One region of the Rhodoferax sp. GW822-FHT04A08 genome, then DNA from elsewhere that is predicted to be linked to it. Evidence: predicted binding sites of a transcription regulator. Region 1 holds the regulator's gene; the other holds the start of a gene.

The links. The regulator NrdR, encoded in region 1, represses ribonucleotide reductase genes. The targets are predictions, from matches to a motif close to CACNANATNTNGTG.
Region 2: the regulator NrdR is predicted to act here: its motif matches at 1,400-1,413, upstream of AC1RMF_RS12885 (ribonucleoside-diphosphate reductase subunit alpha).

The regions. Positions count from the first base shown of each region.
Region 1 is NZ_JBXAMW010000001.1:353,120-356,535, reverse strand. Features, by position in the region: gene glyA (serine hydroxymethyltransferase) at 1-1,015, shown strand, start outside; gene nrdR (transcriptional regulator NrdR) at 1,032-1,481, shown strand; gene AC1RMF_RS01600 (GspH/FimT family pseudopilin) at 1,485-2,009, opposite strand; gene AC1RMF_RS01595 (type IV pilin protein) at 2,350-2,760, shown strand; gene AC1RMF_RS01590 (GspH/FimT family pseudopilin) at 2,763-3,311, shown strand; gene AC1RMF_RS01585 (type IV pilus modification PilV family protein) at 3,305-3,416, shown strand, end outside.
Region 2 is NZ_JBXAMW010000005.1:274,876-278,291, reverse strand. Features, by position in the region: gene AC1RMF_RS12895 (sigma-54-dependent transcriptional regulator) at 1-520, shown strand, start outside; gene ampD (1,6-anhydro-N-acetylmuramyl-L-alanine amidase AmpD) at 513-1,106, shown strand; gene AC1RMF_RS12885 (ribonucleoside-diphosphate reductase subunit alpha) at 1,513-3,416, shown strand, end outside.

The DNA.
Region 1 (3,416 bases):
TGCCATTGACCGCGTGAAGCAGCTGTTTGGCGCAGAAGCGGCCAATGTGCAAGCCCATTGCGGTGCCTCTGCCAATGAAGCCGTATTCCTGGCCTTCCTGAAGCCAGGCGACACCATCATGGGCATGAGCCTGGCCGAAGGTGGCCACCTGACCCACGGAATGCCCCTCAACATGAGTGGCAAATGGTTCAACGTGGTGAGCTATGGACTGGACGCCAAAGAAGCCATTGACTACGACGCCATGGAGCGCAAGGCCCATGAGCACAAGCCCAAGCTGATCGTGGCCGGCGCTTCGGCGTACAGTTTGCACATTGATTTTGAACGTTTTGCCAAGGTGGCCAAAGACATCGGCGCCATTTTCATGGTGGATATGGCCCACTATGCGGGTCTGATTGCCGCTGGCGTCTACCCTAACCCGGTGCCGCACGCCGACATTGTGACCTCCACCACCCACAAGAGTCTGCGTGGCCCCCGTGGCGGCATCATCCTGATGAAGGCTGAGCACGAAAAGGCGATCAACAGCGCGATCTTCCCTGGCTTGCAAGGCGGCCCCCTCATGCACGTGATTGCCGCAAAAGCAGTCGCGTTCAAGGAGGCGCTGGAACCCGGCTTCAAGCAGTACCAGCAGCAGGTATTGAAGAATGCCCAGATCGTGGCCGAAACCCTGACGCAACGCGGTCTTCGGATTGTGAGCGGCGGCACCCAAAGCCACGTCATGCTGGTTGACTTGCGGTCCAAAGGCATCACCGGCAAGGAAGCTGAAGCCGTTTTGGGCAGCGCTCACATGACCATCAACAAGAACGCCATCCCCAACGACCCGGAGAAACCCATGGTCACCAGCGGCGTGCGTATAGGCACACCAGCCATGACCACGCGCGGCTTCAAGGACGAAGAAGCGCGCTTGACTGCCAATCTGGTTGCGGACGTGCTGGACAATCCACGCGACGCAGCCAACATCGAAGCCGTTCGAGCCAAGGTGCACGCCCTGACCCAGCGGTTCCCGGTCTACAAATAAGTCGAGTGACCTGAACATGAAGTGCCCCTTCTGCGGAAATTCCGAAACCCAGGTCGTGGAGACCCGGATTGCCGAAGATGGGGACTTCATTCGTCGTCGCAGGCAATGCGGCTCCTGCGAGAAGCGCTTTACCACTTACGAGCGTCCGGACGTCAACTTCCCGTCCATCGTCAAGAAGGATGGACGACGCATCGAATTTGAGCGAGCCAAGCTCCAGGCCTCCATGAACCTGGCGCTACGCAAACGGCCGGTCAGCACAGAACAGGTGGACGCGGCGATCGAAAGGATCGAGGAAAAGCTGCTGAATCTGGGATTGCGTGAGGTGCAATCCACCCGCATTGGTGAACTGGTGATGCGCGAGCTCAAAAAGCTCGACAAGGTTGCTTACGTGCGATTCGCTAGCGTGTACCGCAACTTTGAGGATATTGATGAGTTCAAGACGTTGGTGGATGAGGTAAGCCGGTAGGGCTTAATGTCCTGAACATTCCGAAAAAGATGTCGTTTCAACTCTCACTCGCCCAACGCTATTGAGAACTACGTTATAGGCATCCTGAACTTTGGCGCTAGTTGGGCATATCTTAAACGTACCAGCTTGGAATCCGCCGCTCGACAGTCTACTGTATCCCATTTGATTGAACGAAACATAGTTACCAACACTACTGTTGGCCAGTATCAATACAGAAGTTTCATTTTTGAAATATATGGATATTATCTCCTCCGAAGCATCTCTGACACCAGACTTGTTTCCATCGTGAAATACTATCCAGCCCTGACTCCATTCGCCGCTTTTTGAACAGAACAAGCCATCAGAGGATTTACACAATGTCACATGTGGATTTCTCTTGATTGCCTCAATTCTAGCCTGAGTTATTCCAAGTAGTAAAGTCTGGGCAACCTGCTTCAGTCTGATTTTCTGCATCATTTCAGACAAAGTTGGAACAAATACTACCAACAAAACAGAAATAGTGCTGACTACCACCAAGGATTCCAGCAACGAAATTCCACTGCTGGACCGAGCACTTTGGCGGAACGAATTGCTCCCTTGCTTTAGATCAATCCGTAACGAATCCCGAATGCTCAGGCATTTGATAGGCGTTTTACATTCATTTGCTCGCATGAATGCCAATATGCAGCGCCATGGAAGTCAAGTCTTGATGGAAAAATGATCAAATGGCACCAGGCAAAAGAGCCGTTCGTCAGGAAAAACCGTCGTTTTGTCAGGAAACCTTCGTAGCATAAGAAAAAACTCTGTACTCTAAAATTTAGAAGGCGTTGCGCACATTGCCGTGACGCCATTGAGCAATTAACCTTCACAGGCAGAGTTGGAAAATAGAATGAGAAAAACTTCGGGATTTACCTTAATAGAATTGATGATTACAGTAGCTGTAATTGGGATTCTCGTCGCAATTGCAATGCCAAGCTATTCTGATTATGTCACTCGTGGCAGCATTCCAGAAGCCACCACAGGTCTTTCGCAAATGCGGGCGCGAATTGAGCAATATTATGCAGACAATAGAACATATGTAGGATTTACTTGTCCGGCGCCAGAGCAAGTCAAAAACTTCACTTTCACATGCCCCACACTAACAGTCAATACATATATTCTTCAGGCCGCGGGCAATTCATCCAGCAAAGTATCCGGGTTTACATACACTATTAATCAAGCTGGTACGCGGACAACGGATACTCCCTCGTGGGGAGACAGCAATACCTGCTGGGTGGTAAATAAAAATGGGGGATGCTAAATATGGCAAAAAAGGTCCAGTCCGGCGTGACGCTACTGGAGGCCATGATAGTAATTACTATTGTTGGAATTCTGGTAGCAATCGCATTTCCGGCATATCAAACTCAAATCGCAAATGCACAGCTCAAGGTTAAAGCAGAATCTGCTTTAAATGGTCTTCAATTTGCTCGAAGTGAAGCACTTCGCAGAAACACACGTGTTTTTTTCACCGTAAGTTCAGACTCCTCTTGGACGGTCGGATGTGAGACTACTGTTGCAGATTTGAATGGTGACGGAACGGCTGATTGCCCTGCATCCATTCAAACAAAATCGGCGCAGGAGGGAAGTGGAAATATCACTATCTCATTTGCCCCAACTGCATCAAGAACCGCAACATTTACTGGCCTAAGTTTGCTGTCCGCGACCAACAAAGACAGTTCACTTCCTTTTACTCAAATAAATTTTTCAACTAGTGGCACTAGCAAAACATACCGAATTACTTTGACACCAGGCGGGCAATCGAAAATGTGTGATCCAACTGTCACCACAGCCGGAGACCCACTTTTATGCTGAATATTGAAAATAGCACCAAGGGAAAGCAAGACGGATTTCTGTTAATCGAAGTTCTGGTTTCCTTATTGATTTTTTCTATAGGATTACTTGCTCTTATCGGGATGC
Region 2 (3,416 bases), on a different contig from region 1:
CCGCCTCAACGTGATTGACATAGACATCCCACCTCTGCGCGAGCGCCCGGAGGATTTGCCTGCGCTGTGCCAGACATTGCTGGAGCGCATTTCCCGGGATTCCGACCTGCCCATGCGGCAGGTCCCCGCCCACACCATGGCGCGCCTGGCCGGACTGCCCTTGCTGGGTAACGTGCGTGAACTGGAAAACATTCTGCACCGTGCGCTGGCCCTCAGCGAAGGCAACGCCCTCGAACTCTCGGGCATAGAGCTTGAGCGCTGCATGCCCTCCCCCCAACGCACTTCAACGCCTCCCCAGGCGGTGGAGACCCCGGCGGCCAAAGCGCCCTTGCCGGACGACCTGCAACGCTATCTGGACGAGCAGGAGCGCAGCATCCTGGTGCGTGCGTTGCGGGAAACCGGATTCAACCGTACCCTGGCAGCCAAACAGCTGGGACTGACGTTGCGACAAATACGCTACCGCATAGCCAGGCTCAAGATCGATGCACCAGACGTGAGCGGCGAGGATTCCGATGAATAGCCCCCCTGCCGTGGACCCGATCACGTGGCGAGATGGCTGGTACGCCTTTGCACGCCGCTGTGATTCGCCCAATTTCGGACCACGCCCCAAAGACGTGGCTGTCGATCTGGTGGTGCTGCACTCCGTCAGCCTGCCACCCGGCGAGTACGGAGGAGATGCGGTGCAGCAGCTTTTTTGCAATACGCTGGACTGGAACGCACACCCTTACTTCAAGCAAATGGAAGGTCTGCAGGTTTCCGCGCATTTCTTCATTCAGCGTGGAGGCGAGTTGTGGCAGTTCGTCAGCTGCGATGACCGGGCCTGGCATGCAGGGCAGTCGCGCTTTGGCGAGCGAAGCAACTGCAATGACTTCTCCATAGGCATAGAACTCGAAGGACTGGAAGGCAACACCTTCGAGCAACCCCAGTACGAAACCCTGCTCGCCCTGTTGCCCGCGATCGCTGGCCATTACCCGGTTGCGCACATCGCGGGACACGAACACATTGCCCCGGGACGCAAATCCGACCCCGGTCCCGGCTTTGATTGGGACTATCTGCGTAACCGTTGCGGCTTTTTACCCCCGTATTTTCCCGATAAGCATATGTGATGGGCGGCTGACAGGCCGACCTGGTGCAGCCGGCATCCGCAGGTGCACACTTATCTGACAAAAACGCCGGCCACGAAAGGTCTTGCGCGGCGCGCTTTTGGCGACAAAAACGTCCGCCAAGCCGCGCCAAATCGACGTCCTTTTTGTTGGAGCCGCATTTCATGCGGGCTGGGCGCGGGCGGAGAGAAAAAGTCCTGCATTGCAAGACCTTGTTGCAACTTTTTTCAGTCGCAATGGGCCATCCCGCATCGTCGTTGGATACACTACAGGTAGTGGCTTGCCATCAACCATGACCCCAGATATAGTGTGTTACGTTCACACGGATACACAAGGGGATCGCACCGATGACAGGCCCTTCCCGACTTCCCTGAACCCCAACAATAAAACTGATTTAGAAGAGGAAATCATGCAGTCTTACGCATCTCCAAGCACCCCACTGTCCACCGGCGTCCTGAGTACCCAGGCTGCTCCCTCATATGCCGACGCGCAGGCCCATCCGTTGGCCCATTACCAGATCATCCGGCGCAACGGCGCAGTGGTTCCGTTTGAACCCAATAAGATCGCCGTGGCGATGATGAAAGCCTTTCTGGCCGTGCACGGCACACAGGGTGCAGCGTCGGCCAGCGTGCGCGAAACCGTGGATGGCCTGACGCAGCAAGTCATTCGCGCGCTGATGCGTTCACGCCCGGGTGGCGGCACTTTCCATATTGAAGATGTGCAGGACCAGGTGGAACTGGGACTGATGCGCGGTGGCCACCACGAGATAGCCCGCGCCTATGTTCTGTACCGCGAACGCCGCACCCAGGAGCGCGCCAAGCAGGTGGAACAGGTCAAACCCAAGGCGGCCACCATCCACGTCACCGAAGACGGTCAGCGGGTGGAGCTGGACCTGGACCTGCTCAAATCCCGCATCGAGACTGCTTGCGCCGGCCTGGGCGTCGACGTCAAGGCCGATCCCATCGTGGCCGAGACCATGCGCAATCTGTACGACGGCGTTCCCATGGACGAGGTCTACAAGGCATCCATCCTGGCAGCCCGCACACTGATCGAGAAAGATCCGGACTACACCTACGCCACTGCGCGCCTGTTGTTTGTCACCATCTCGCGCGAGATTCTGGGCCGCGACGTGGCCCAGGCCGATATGGCACAGGCCTATGCCGACTACTTCCCCGGTTTCATCAAGAAAGGCGTGGATGCCGAGCTGCTGGACGAAAAGCTGCTGCAGTTCGATTTGAAGCGACTTGGCGCCGCACTCAAGGCCGACCGCGACCTGAATTTCGACTACCTGGGTCTGCAGACTCTGTACGACCGCTACTTCCTGCACGTGGGCAAGAAGCGCATCGAACTGCCGCAGGCTTTCTTCATGCGTGTGGCCATGGGCCTGTCGCTCAACGAGATCGACCGTGAGGCACGCGCCATCGAGTTCTACGAAGTGCTCTCCAGCTTCGACTTCATGTCCTCCACACCCACACTGTTCAACAGCGGCACGTTGCGCTCACAGCTCTCCAGCTGCTACCTGACCACGGTGCCGGACGATCTGGATGGCATCTACGAATCCATCAAGGAAAACGCACTGCTGTCCAAGTTTGCCGGCGGCCTGGGCAACGACTGGACGCGCGTGCGCGCCCTGGGCTCCCACATCAAGGGCACCAATGGTGAATCGCAAGGCGTGGTGCCGTTCCTCAAGGTGGTCAATGACACCGCCGTGGCCGTGAACCAGGGCGGCAAGCGCAAGGGCGCGGTCTGCACCTATCTGGAGACATGGCACCTGGACATTGAAGAATTCCTGGAGCTGCGCAAGAACACCGGTGACGACCGCCGCCGCACCCACGACATGAATACCGCCAACTGGGTGCCCGACCTGTTCATGCGCCGTGTCATGGAAAAGGGCACCTGGACACTGTTCTCGCCCTCCAACGTGCCGGACCTGCATGACCTGTTCGGCGCCGAATTCGAGAAGGCTTATGTGGCCTACGAAGAAAAGGCTGCGCGTGGCGAAATCAAGCCCAGCCGCACGGTGCAAGCCGCTGACCTGTGGCGCAAGATGCTGACCATGCTGTTCGAAACCGGCCATCCCTGGATCACGTTCAAGGATGCCTGCAACGTGCGCTCGCCCCAGCAGCACGCTGGCGTGGTGCACTCTTCCAACCTGTGCACCGAGATCACGCTCAACACCTCCGACACCGAAACCGCGGTCTGCAACCTGGGATCGGTCAATCTGCTGCACCATCTGAAAGATGGCGAGAACGGCAAGGACCTGGACCACGACAAGCTCAAGCGCACCATCACCACGGCCATGCGCATGTTGGA